2 regions of the Siminovitchia sp. FSL W7-1587 genome follow, and region 1 is predicted to be linked to the other one. Evidence: predicted binding sites of a transcription regulator. Region 1 holds the regulator's gene; the other holds the start of a gene.

What was found. Region 1 encodes LexA, which represses DNA repair genes until DNA is damaged. Its sites were predicted from a motif close to CGAACATATGTTCG; they were not measured.
Region 2: the regulator LexA is predicted to act here: its motif matches at 4,130-4,143, upstream of addB (helicase-exonuclease AddAB subunit AddB).

The regions. Positions count from the first base shown of each region.
Region 1 covers NZ_CP150169.1:220,848-227,689, forward strand. Annotated here, with positions in the region: gene tkt (transketolase) at 1-1,716, opposite strand, end outside; gene NST31_RS01060 (DUF896 domain-containing protein) at 1,834-2,067, opposite strand; gene NST31_RS01065 (recombinase family protein) at 2,220-2,876, opposite strand; gene NST31_RS01070 (hypothetical protein) at 2,899-3,084, opposite strand; gene lexA (transcriptional repressor LexA) at 3,238-3,858, shown strand; gene NST31_RS01080 (stage II sporulation protein P) at 3,937-5,031, opposite strand; gene NST31_RS01085 (hypothetical protein) at 5,396-5,662, opposite strand; gene glnA (type I glutamate--ammonia ligase) at 6,702-6,842, opposite strand, start outside.
Region 2 covers NZ_CP150169.1:622,080-628,921, forward strand. Annotated here, with positions in the region: gene addA (helicase-exonuclease AddAB subunit AddA) at 1-564, opposite strand, end outside; gene addB (helicase-exonuclease AddAB subunit AddB) at 561-4,049, opposite strand; gene NST31_RS02980 (TVP38/TMEM64 family protein) at 4,811-5,425, opposite strand; gene NST31_RS02985 (hypothetical protein) at 5,622-6,038, shown strand; gene NST31_RS02990 (competence protein ComK) at 6,055-6,603, opposite strand; gene NST31_RS02995 (IDEAL domain-containing protein) at 6,826-6,842, shown strand, end outside.

The sequences.
Region 1 (6,842 bases):
GATTGCCAAGTTTACTTCAGATCCTGTAGCAATCAACAGGACATCTGCCTGCTCTTTATGAGCAGGTGAAATAATATAGGCGCCTTTTTCAACACCGTCTTTGGCTCTTTCTGCCGTAAACGGCAATGTCGGCAGGTTTTGCCGCGTTAAAACGAGCGCAGTCGGCTTATTTTCAGATTCTATCGATAAGCGCCATGCCGCCGCTGTTTCATTGGCATCAGCAGGCCTGATCACAGACAAGCCAGGCATTGCGCGCAACGAAGCAAGTTGCTCGATAGGTTCATGTGTAGGGCCGTCTTCCCCAACAGCGATGCTGTCATGTGTAAATACATAAGTCACTGGGATTTCCATTAAGGATGCAAGCCGGATGGCGGGACGAAGATAGTCCGAGAATACAAAGAACGTACCACCAAAAACTTTCAACCCGCCATGAAGAGCCATCCCATTTAAGGCCGTGCCCATACCAAATTCGCGTACCCCAAACCAGATGTTCCTGCCTTCGTAAGAAACTGGGGAAAAATCTTTTTCTTCTTTGATCATTGTTTTGTTAGAGCTAGCCAGATCCGCAGCCCCGCCAATGAGATAAGGAAGATTTTTGGCAATGCTGTTCATCACTTCACTGCCTGATGCCCTTGTTGCCAGACTGGATCCTTCTACATATGTCGGGATATCTTTATCCCACGCTTCAGGAAGTTTTCCTTCAATGGCGCCTTCCAATTGCCTGGCAAGTTCAGGGAAAGCGGCTTTATAGCTTTCAAAGAGCGTTCGCCACTCTGCCTCTTTTCGAGTTCCGCGTTTGATCGCTGTTTCTTCAAAATGTTCATATACTTCTTTAGGAACATAAAAATCTTCTTCATATGTCCATTTGTAATAGTCTTTTGTAAGCTTCATTTCCGCTTCACCGAGCGGGGCCCCGTGGGCATCTGATTTACCGGACTTATTTGGGGCTCCGTAGCCGATAATGGTCTTTACTTCAATCAAAGTCGGGCGAGTATGATCGGCTTTGGCTAGTTCAATGGCTTCGGAAATCTGCTCAAGGTCATTTCCGTTTTCAACACGGATATATTGCCAATCGCATGCTTCAAACCTGGCACCTACATTTTCCGAAAATGATTTGTCCAGATCCCCATCAAGGGTGATATCGTTGGAATCATACAATACAATCAACTTTCCAAGCTTGAGATGACCTGCCAGTGAAACGGCTTCGGAAGCCACCCCTTCCATTAAATCCCCGTCACCGCAGAGTGTATATGTATAGTGGTCGACAATATTGTAATCTTTTTTATTGTAAACAGCCGCCAAATGGCGTTCAGCCATGGCCATACCAACCGCCATTCCGATTCCTTGTCCCAGCGGCCCCGTTGTCGCCTCTACCCCAGGTGTATACCGATATTCCGGATGTCCAGGCGTTTTGCTTCCCCATTGTCTAAAATGTTTAATGTCTTCCATTTTAAGGTCGTAACCTGACAAGTGAAGGAGACTGTATAAAAGCATTGAACCGTGACCCGCTGATAAAATAAAACGGTCGCGGTTGAACCATTCGGGATTTTTTGGATTGTGGTTCATATATTTTGCCCATAATGTATAGGCCATGGGTGCTGCTCCCATCGGCAAGCCGGGATGACCTGAATTCGCCTTTTCAATTGCGTCGATTGACAGCGTTCTAATTGTATTGATGGCCAGCGCGTCAATCTCGGCCACATTGTTGTTATGCATCTAAATATCTCTTCCTTTCCCATTTTGTTCTATAACATATCATAAAGATATTTTTGCATTTTCACAACTTTTGAGTATAAAAAAACATCGAAGCGGGTCGATGTTTGTAAAGAAATTTTAATGAAGTTTTTTCTTTAGCTGGATAGAGCGAAGTTTTTCAGGCGTTACTTCTTGTCCCGTAGAATCAAACACCCTTACTTGTTCAATTGTCTGTTTCATGGAAGAGCGAAACGCTTTTAAATATTCGCCGCGAAGTCTCGACTGCTCCTTTGCTTCTTCCTTGGACAGGCCTTTTTCTTTCGCTTTTCGGGCTAGCGCATTAATCCTGGCGAGCTTTTCTTTTGAAAGCATACTCAAACTCCTTTTTTACGTTAAGTTAGCTCCAGTTTACTAAAAGCGATGGGTGAAAACAATCTATAAGCCCCTGACTGATAGATGAATCTCACTATCTACATGAAGCTAGAGTTCGCAATGTCAGAGATGGACAACAGTGGACAACACTGTCATGGACCCTGATTATCCTCCTGCTCCATAAACTCTTTGTATCGTCTATGTACCGTTGCTTTGGAAACTTTGAAACCGAACCCCCTCATCATGGCAGCTATCTCTTCAAAGGTCATATTGTTTTGTCTAAGGCGAATGATTTCTTCCACCGGGACCTCTATTCTTTCACGCCCATGCTGGTTCCCCTGGTTTTTCAAGTTTTTCTCCGGTTGATAGCCCTTGGAAACGGCTCTCTTCATGCCCCGTTTAATTTTGATATTATGCAATTTCCTCTGATGTTCTTCGATCATCGCCACAATATCCAATAGAATGGAGTCTGTTTCCGATATTTGCAGTTCTCCGTTATGAGACAGGCTGTACAATGTTACACCTTGCTTAAGAAGAACATGCATGAGGGCTATTTTGGCATTGCCCCGTCCAAGCCTCGTTTCATCCTGGATCAGGACAGCACCAATTTTATCGCCTTCTATTTTGTCGAGCATATCAAGTACGCCGGGACGGTTTAAGTCATAGCCGCTCGCTTTGTCGAGAATGATGTCACTTACATCAAACCCCCACATTTTTGCCGCTTGCACAAGTTCTTCCTGTTGTCTTTCCAATGAGGTTTCCTGTGTGTGTTTGTTTGTACTGACCCTGCAGTAAATAATGGCATGCATTTTTTCAACCCCAAAACAAAAGTCATCTATTTTTTTGATTCATTGTCATTTCACTTTGATCTTGTAGATCATTGTATACATTTGCTTCGACAGTTTTCAAGGAAGTATTCTCTTGTTCCCAACTGAATATCATGACTAATCCCATAATTAATGACAGTATAAAAAAGATAATGACGAATGAATAATGTTTCCATACGGACGCAATCATTCATATTCCCTCCCCGAAAGTTTGTTCGCATCTAAAAAACATTATAATAGGAACACCTGTTTGTGTCAATAAAATTACGAACCCATGTTTGCTTAATGAAAAACCGCATGCTATAATAAGGTCAATTCATCACGGGAAAAAGGGTGTGAAAAGGTGTCAAAACTTACAAAAAGGCAAGAAGACATATTAAACTTTATAAAAGATGAAGTGAAAAAAAAGGGCTATCCTCCGTCTGTTCGCGAGATTGGGAAAGCGGTTGGCCTCGCATCAAGCTCCACTGTACACGGGCATCTCGCCAGGCTGGAAAGCAAAGGCCTTATCAGGCGCGATCCGACAAAACCGAGAGCCATTGAAGTTTTAAACCAGAATGAGGAAACAATCGTTCAAAAAACGGTCAATGTTCCGCTTGTCGGTAAAGTCACTGCCGGGCTGCCGATTTCAGCAGTTGAGAATATTGAAGATTACTATCCGCTTCCGGAATCACTTGTTCCGGCAGACGAGCAAGTATTCATGCTGGAAATCGTAGGTGAAAGTATGATAGAAGCCGGGATTCATGATGGTGATTTTGTCATCGTGCGCCAACAAAAAACGGCCAACAACGGAGATATTGTCGTCGCAATGACCGAAGAAGACGAAGCGACAGTCAAAAGGTTTTATAAAGAAAACGGCTATTTCAGACTTCAACCGGAAAACGCGAGTATGGAGCCCATTATCGTATCCAATGTCGTCATTTTGGGAAAAGTGATCGCCTTATACAGGCGCTTTGTCCATTGATCAAGCCTCCTTCGCTATCCATACACGACGCACGAGCGGCCCAATCCCCCGTATCGCATTGAGCCGCTTATTTTTTGCTCACTTATTTGTGCCCGCTTCCTTTGCTTCACCCCAATAATATTCGCTAAACACTTCCGCCAATACATCGACTGTACGATAGAGTTCCTCCAACGTATTATCCACCCCGCCAATCTCGATCAAGAGCGCATTTTCGGTTAAATCTTGGTTGTATACTCCATTCCCGTCTGCCTTCGTTTTTCCAAAAACCCCTCTTGACAGCCCGGGATATTTTTCTTGAATAGAATGATGCAATCGTGTTGCGAATTCCAGGTTTTTCTGATAGTTCGGATGTTCCTGTCCGATCACAAAATACGGCTTGGCATACGTTTTTCCGTTAATTGTCGCAGTCGTAACCCCTTTTCTCTGCGAATCTCGATGAATATCAAAATAAAAGCGGACTTCCTCTTTTTGTTTCATCGTTTCCACGGCAATCTCACGTGAAAGCTCATATGATTGAAAGAATTTCATATTTCTTTTTTTCAAAAGCGCCTGAATATCGACCTCATTCACCAACGTACTAATTCCCTTTTCTCCCAGTTTTTCTCCCAATCTTTTTCCTAGCAGTGTCACATTTTTCTCTTTGTGCCACGCGCGGTTTGGATCCGTTACATTTGGAAGAAGAGGAAGAAATGACTCCGTATTATGTGAAGAATAGATAAAAACAACGGGCTTATCTATTGTTGTCTGTTCTTTTGTCGGCGGAGATTCCTCCGCAGAATCATCACTCTCTTCCCAAACATCCAAATCATCCGGAGGCGGGGATTCAATCGGAAGATTCGTAAAATCAGTCCCTTTTCCAGCCACAATAATTTTTGGGGTCGCTGCATGCAGTCCCGGAATCTCACTAATTAAAAATGTCTTCATGTTCCGCAGATTGATGTTCGTAAATAATTCGAGAATATCTCTGCCCAAAGTCTGTTCAAAACCTTCGGGAATAACGGATTGTAAAGCGTGGTTTTCCAACGACATGACATATAGGAAAGTTTCTGTTCTTGACGGATCATCACCTATGAAGGACAATAAGCTGATTTTTACACTTGAAAAGGCAATTGCCGAAATTAGGCAAAAAAGTGCGACAACCGTTGCAAAAGATTTTGCTGCGAATTTGAACATCGGGTTCATCCTTTAAGAAAGATTTTGTAATACCATTTATATGAGCGTTGATAGAGTCTATGATTAAAAAGTTGTTCATACCTATAAACTTCGGAAAATAAAAAAAGCCCCATAGGGGCCCACGGTGTTTAAAAAACAATCTATTCTTTTATACATTAGGAATTTTTTAGTAGATCAAACTGTTCGCTCGTGTCCAAACAATTAATAGATTTACCACTTTTACGAACATCCCATTACATGTTAAGTACCTGTAAACGGCTTTCATTTATGGAAAATTTTGAAATATAATGTAATGATGAAAGACTTGATACAAGGGTTGCGGGGCGATTGCAAAGTTCATAGTCAAGAAGGGGACGGGCAACATTTAGTCTGTCTCGTTCATCATGGATGTTTCGTTATTGTCGGGCGATTGCTTTTTATTTTTCTTTTCGCTAAAAGGTTCTTCGACAGTTGCTTCTCCAATGGTTGGCTCTTGCAAGCTTGCCAACTCCGGATCAATTGCTTGTTTTGTATTAGCTTTTATATGTAAAGACCCATTATCGTCAACGGATTGCACATCTTCGCACTCACTTGAAGAAGCAGTAAACATGAATCCGGAAAGCAACATCAATATAAAAGGTTTTTTAAGCATCTTATTACCTCCATCCTTATTCCGTCTATAGGAATCTTATCATTTTTGGGCAAGTATTTTTTTCGTTTCGGTATTTTTTAATCTAATCTAAAACAATGTCAACTGCGTTTAAAAAATGACATGCGCAGGTTACTAAAACCCTATCATAGTAAAGCTTCACAAACTTTTAATTGTTCAAACAGCTTGTGTGTTTAGCTAGTGGTTTATATGACCGTAGTGGCAATGATTCTATTTTAAGCTCCCAAAGCCGGCCCGCTCGTGAAAAAAATTTTTATGCAAAACAAAAACCCCTCCTGTATAGGAAAGGCAGTATGCTTGACAATATATCTGTTATGGTAGAGGTGAAATAATAAATCGTCGCTGGCTGCATCGATCATAAAGCGCGCACTATCTTCAATATTGTACCTTTGTATGAAAAAATAAAAACACCCCGTAGGAGATGTTAAGACTTACGATAGAAATATTTTTTATGTTCCTAAGATGTACCTACAAAAAATAGAAATGGGTCATGAGAAGCGTGAATATAACTCCTGCTTTAACAGCCATTCCGTCACCTTCCTAAAAGGTAGTCTTTTTTTGGGAAATTCATCAAGAAAAGTATGGCGACAATCCGTTTCAGGTTGCCGGTTTCCTTTTGAATTTCAACATCTTTTCACCTCTTTAACTGCAATTTATCACACCCATGTTAATACTGTTTGTAGTATATGTAAAGTTTTCATTTACAAAACAAAAAATGACAGTGCGTAAAGATTCACTTATTTCCCATTTATTAGACATCTGTAAAAATGGCTTTTAGTCATTCAGACAATACAACAAATATTCATTCTTATTGGAAGCTTGAACGGACATGATATACATCCAGTCATCATTAGCCAGTTCTGCAACATTGGCACGCCAGGAAAAAATGGACCATCAAGACAATAAAATGTTGCAAAAACCGGACTGTTATCGGTTTAAGGAAAAATAAATGTACAAAAACCGAAATGTCCCAGTCAGTAAAAAAACCGAAGGAGCCTAACAGCCCCAACGGTTTTATAAATTAATACAGCTTCATGTACTGCTCCCTTTCCCATGGGTGTACCTGGGTCCTAAACATTTCCCACTCAATCTCTTTTGCTTCAATAAAGTTTTCGAGGATGTGCGGTCCTAAAGCGTCTTTCATAACTTCGTCAGCCTTCAG
Region 2 (6,842 bases), 400 kb from region 1:
TAACTTTAACACAAGGGTTTGCAGTTCTTCATCACTTCGGTCACTTGTAAAAGTATCCACTAGCCTAAAAAAAGCGTCATTATCTATTTTCCCGTACTCTTCTTCAAACAATTCATCCATCACTTCATCTTGAAGAAGCACCATCTCTGTGTCATCGCCAATGCGAAATTGCGGGTCGATGTCCACCATATAATAAAACTTTCTGATTACCTCCAGACAAAAAGAGTGGAGAGTGGAAATCGACGCTTTGTTCAATAATCCCAATTGCTTGCGAAGATGATTGGACTCGGGGCGATCGTTGATTGCCCGGGAGAGTGCTTCTCCGATTCTGGATCTCATCTCCGCCGCCGAAGCGTTTGTGAAAGTCACGACGAGTAATTGATCCACATTGAGCGGATCTTTTTCCGCCAATATTCTTTGGATAATCCTTTCTACGAGAACAGCCGTTTTTCCAGAACCCGCCGCCGCCGCCACCAATATATCCTGGTCCTTGGCAAAAATCGCTTTCCACTGATCATTTGTCCACGAGGCCTGCTCCGGTTTTGCCGGAATGAATGTTTTCATATTTCTTCACCTTCTTCCCGAATGCGCGCAATAACTTGCTCCCGCTTTTCTTTTTGAATGAGTCGAAATTGGTTTGCAGCCAAGGCCTGGTCGAATTGACAAACAGGCTTATAAACACAAAATTGGCAAGGTGTTTTGTTCGCGAATTGATAGGGACTGATGTCAACATATCCTGACAAAATAGCATTCCCCGACTTTTTATAAAGGCTGCGGACATGGTTCCGTAGTTTGTGGAAATCTTCCTTGCTGGCTGCTTTAGAGTTTGCCCTTAGGGTTCCGTCCGTTTTCAAACCTGCGGAAATAATGTGGGAACTGCCCGATTTCAGCGTGTTGTCCATGAGGCGGATGATGTCGGGATCTTTCAGAACGAGTCCATCCATTTTAAATTTCTTGTGAATTTCTCCTTCAATGGCTTCCATTGTCATTGCTTTATTACTTTCAATCATTGGGTTATGCAAATGGAAATAAAATACCCCTGCAGGGAATCCCTCTTGACCGATTAATGCTTTTGAGTGGGTAACGACAATGTCCAAATATGTCAACATTTGAACAGACAATCCGTAATACACTTCCGTTAAGTCAAGCTGGCGGGCGCTTGATTTGTAATCGATCACCCGTACATAAATACCATTTTCATTTTCGGCTTTGTCTACACGGTCAATGCGTCCTTGCAGCTCCATCCGGGTTCCGTCTTTCAAGGTGAACGCCAAAGGCGGCAGAGCCTGGTTCGGGCCAAAAGAAAGCTCAAAACCGACAGGCGAGAACCCGCTCTTTTTGGCATGTCCGCTCATGACATAGGAAGCTCTTTCAATTACTTTTTCCAATTTTCTTTTAAGATAAGAATGCCGGTTCGAGCTTAACAATATTTGATTGTTTAATTTTGGAGCCAGATGTTCGACAGCTTCTTTTGCAAGCTGGGCACACTGTTCCTTTGTCAGCTCGGACCATTTCAACCGATGTTGATTGATTTGGTCGGCAATCCATTTCAATGCGCTATGGAACAAGTCGCCGATATGAGGAGCTTCCAGCCGATAAATCTCTCTCTCCTGCAACTTTAACCCGTGTGAGACAAAGTGGGAAAAAGGGCAACTGTGAAAAAGTTCCATTCGCGAAACGCTGGCGACCATTTTGTCTCCGTATAATTTTTTACTCGTGTCTTCTGAAAGTTTCTTCGTTCTGTTATCGTAATATAAACTTGACAATATGCGTCTTGCCTTATTTTTCCAAGTGGGGTCGGCCATATAAAAATTGTAAACATCCCACCAAAAGTCAGCCATTGGATATTTTCTTTTTTTCAATTGCAGCTGCCCGGTCAAATACGCAATGGCAGAGTCTGGATGGGAAATATATTCAAGTTGGTTGTCTTCAAACAATTCGGCCGGTTCGTTTACAACCATGCTTTCAGTTGCATGGGGAAACATTGTCCTGATCCGTTCAATAAATGGAGAAGGCTGAAGGGCTTTCCCTTCATCATCTGCCAATGGATAGGACAGGATGAGTTGCTTTTCGGCTGCAGTAAATGACCGATAAGCCACAAACTCCTCATTCAGCAGCCGCCTTCTGCTGTCCGGAGCAATAGGCACGCCTGCTTGCAATAATGCAGTCCGGTCTTCGTCAGACAACACTCCCCCATCTATCATCCTTGCCGGCAAAACGCCGTCGTTTAAACCGGCTACAAATGCCGTTTTAATATGAGACAACCTCGATAATTCCAAATTGGCAACAAAAACTTGATCTACGGCCGGCGGAATAAGAGAAAACTTCATTTCTTCCAATCCGGAGTCAATAATGGAAATAAATTTATCCAATGAGATGCTCAAATCCCCCAAAATCTCCACAAACTGGTCCAATAACTCAATGATGGCATTCCACGCCTGATCATGCTCCCTTGATTCAATTAACCGGCCTTTCTTCTCGGCATTCTCACTGAGCTGCTCCAATTTTTGCGGAACTTCCAGTTCTTCCAGAAATAAATAGACAGCTTCGCATAAATCCCGTCCCTTTACAGCTTTTTTAAGTCGCCTAGACAGCCTTACAATGGGAAGTGTAACGAGCTCCCTTGAACGGGCGATCTCCCTCTCTATTTCCTTTTCTTTATCAGTCTGTACGAATTGGGCAGACTCCAACCCGCGAAACCGGCTGTACGTCCATCGTTCGTTCTTTGTCCAGTCTTCCCCTTTCTTCCCATAAGCAAGAACGTAATTTTCCAGCCTGTCCATTTGCTCCCGGAACGTCTCAATATGTTCTCCAAGCGGAAAAAGCAGGTCTGTTTTGACAGCCCGAAATACCGGCTCGTATCGCCAGTTTCCATTGATGACCTCCAAAACAGAGCGAAGCAACTCTACGAGCGGATGATTGAGCATTGAACGCTTTTGATCAATAAAAAACGGTATGTCGTAGTCATGAAAAATGGTCTCCAAAGCCGACCGATAATCATTTCCATTCCGGATTAAAACAGCGATATCTTTATAACGGTATCCTTCCTCCATCACCAGCCGGCGAATTTCTCTTGCAATGCCTTCCATTTCCGCCCGGCGATTGGCGGCTGCCATCAATTGTATACCGCCTTCCTCCTTTGAAGCACTCACCGGCCTGCTTTCAAATTGGGCTTCTAAATGGCGCAGGTTTGCAGACTTGAATTTTTTCGCATGCAAAAGCTGGATATCTTGTTCAACCGGAACGTCTTCTTGCTGCGCCATCTCATATAAGTGAGCATACGTTTCGCCAGTCATTCTAAATAGATGAAGTTCATCAGGCAGCTCATGTTGAAAGGGCCGATCCAGTATAAGCGCCACCGTCACCCTGCTGCATTTTTTCAAAAGGCGATTGATCACCAAATATTCCTGGGGCGTAAAATTGTGAAAACCGTCAATATAAATTTCGGCATTCTGCAGATATTGAGACCGGTCAATCAGTTCTGACAACAAGCGCAAGCTATCATTGGAATCCAAATACTTTCCTTCCAGTCCTTTTTCAAAAAGCCGGTAAATCAATTCAATGTCATGGAGTTTATCAGCCAATGCCCGTGTAGAATGAAGAAACGCCATTTCCTCCTTCTGTTTAGCCAGGTCATCAGGCGCCACACAATAATGTTTCAGTTCAGTGAACATCTGTTCCAATTGCTGGACAAAGCCCGATTTATCGGATGCCTGTCGGAACAACTTCAACTCATTCTTATGGTCTTCCACAATTTTTCTGATCAACATATTCAGCCCGGCACTTGTCACATGATTTCTGCTTGACCCGCCTGTTTCCTGAAAAATCCGCCAAGCAAGCCGGGTGAAACTGTATACTTGGGCCCGGATCGTTCCGGCGAGTCCCGGCGTTTGCACCAATTCATATTCAGATAAAAACGTCATTTGCTCCGGAACTATGTATAAAATGGGGGGACCGTCAGGAAGTTCTTTTAACTTCTCTCTGATTTCGTTTAGAATGAATGTCGTTTTTCCTGTCCCCGAACGGCCGATAATAAAACGAAGCGACATATTTCCAACCCCTTTATTCACTTTTTCCCCATGAAACCGAAAAATTTCCTTTTATTATAACATATAACGCCCAACAAATACGAACATACATTCCGCAAGAAAAGTGGGAAAGTCACCGGCCTGCACACAAAAAATGCGATCATTTCAATAAGTACGGTCAAATCGCACAAGACCATTCCCACCGGTGTCAAAATCACATCGGGCCAGTTGACCAATTTACTCGCCTCATTCCTGGGAGCGGGCATGATCAACCGGGTTTGATGACCACTTTTGCGATTTACTCTATAGGGAGGACGGAGCTGTCATGGATGGTGACCGTTTTCTTCGCCTCTCCCGGGAGCGGGCATGATCTATCATAGCTAGTGGTCGGTTTCCGTTATTACTTAGACGTTATACTTGTGTGTGCTCCTTTTTTCAACCTTGGAAAGTAGAATGGTAATGACCGCTGCTGTTTCTGTGATGGACGATCTCTCCTCTGTTCCTTTCATCAAGCATGTTCCATTTAAACGATAAAGTGTACGGTGAGTTTTGCGAGCGCTTTCTCCCCCAAAGTGATACATATGTCTCTCATTTCTTTTCGATTAATTACATGCAACATGAGAAAAGCACCTCCAATATTTGATTGGGGTGCAGTTCAACGTTCACATCTTTATTGCCATCCATTTTCCAGATCATGCGTACGTTTTTTAAATGCGCGACGCCAAAGCCTTTTGTTTATTTGAAAATCTGCGCGACGCAAAAAGAAGGCTTGTACACTTTTCTTAATCGTGCAGACGTGTCTTATCCTTTTCTTTCAGCTTTTCTTCGACCCGTTTTCCAGCATACCACAGGATGGCGATGATCAAACAAACAATTCCCGTTCTGACGGGCTGTTTTACTAAAGAGATGACGTCATATCCAATAAAGCTCATTGTAAAAATCATGACGGCTTTCCCGGTTAACACAGCAAGCATGTATTGATATATGCCTATTTTCGAAAGACCTGCCACAATATTTACGACAGCTGATGGTGTAAACGGAAAACAGAGTAGAATAAATAACGGACCAAAGCCGCGCCTTTCCACCCAAGCCATCAAGCTCCGAACTTTTTCATTCCTGCGCAGAAAGTTGAACACCCGCGCTTCGCCAAATCTTCGTATGAGCAAGAACACAAAATAAGCCCCGCTCGCAGAGCCAATCCAGGAAAACAGAAACCCCCAGCCAAGTCCGAAAGCATTGGCGTTTGCCATCACAAACAAAAACAACGGCAAAAACGGGAAAAACGCCTCTAGGAATGGCAATAAAATACCGGGGAGCGGACCGAAAGAGCGGTACTTTTCGATTAATTCCATCACATTTTCAATCGTTATCCATTCTTTGAAAAAATCCAGATCCATCAATATTCCTCTATTCACAACCGGGAGCACGGCCTTGTTTGTTTTTAAATTATAACATAGCCGCATGCCTCTGATCTATTCTTCTTCCTCCATGCAAGAATTGCCTTCCTTACCAGCAATTTCATCTTGCTATTTCGAATGCCTCTTAGTAAAATGAGAACAAATGTTCCCTTCTTTAAGGAAAGGAGAATGAAAAATGACAAGGATTCCTGACAATGAACGGGATGTAATTGAGCAGGCGATCTACTTGCCAATGGTTCTTTCCGTATTGCGCCGTGACTTGCGCATGATAGAAAAAAGTCCCTTCAAACTAAAAAAACCTTATCAGGAATTGATTCAAAAAACAATGAACATCATTCAGAAGGAGCTTGCAGCAGTAAAACACCATTTGCAAAAAAACAATATCCGTGTCAAGAAAATAAAATCAGACAATGCTTTTACGATGTACATGTTTTTTTACAAAGGCTACGAGGAACACCATAATTACTTTAATCCCCGTCTGCGAAACAGGGTCGAAGAACTGCTCACTGATTATTTGGGCAGCGGCAGCCGGACCAAATCACAAGCGCGTAGCCCCGAAACGGAGCCAACACCAAAAAAGAAGGAGACATGAACATGTTCCTTCTAAATTAAGTCCAATAAAATCCTCTCTGCTCTGAAACCTGATTATGTATCAGCTTGGCAAACTTCTCCATCCGCTTCATATTTTGCATAAATTTAATTCTTAGCATGGCCGTCCGCGATAACTGGTTTTCAAACGAATAAAATGAAATCGGAAGTTCATGGATTTCATTGTTTTGGAATGTAACGATCGTCGCATCTGACCCGTTTCTTTTATGTGAGGTAACATAATCGTGAGAAATCCATATACAATGGGAGCTTGTAGGTGATGCGGTAGGAAAAAGAAAGATGGATGTGTAGGGGTCTACAATAATCGGTGGCTTGTGGGTAATTCCTATGAGCTGCCGTGTCCCGTGTCGTCTTCCATTGAAAGAAGATCCAAAATATTCACAGCTTCTCTTTACGATATTAAAGGGCGGGTCTGAAGATAAGTAACGACCATTCATTTCAAAAATTTCCGAGAGAATTTGAGGATCATTGTTCGTTGCGGGCTTAATCATCATCGTGTACGGGTTAATTTCATAATCCTCAACAAAAACGATGTCCTTTTTCGCCATAGCTCTTCCCCTTTCAACAAACTTCATCATTATTCATATAAATCATAACATACGCGCACAAAAATGTCACATAAATTCCAAATTATATTAAATAATGAAAATTCTCTCATTCATAATAAGCAACAGATTTATTCTTAAAAAACATCTGAAAATTTTCATAGATTAGTTGTATTTTGCCCATTAACCGTGTATAATTAAAAAAAGGTTCCGAGGTGATCATCGATGGAAAGGAAGAAATC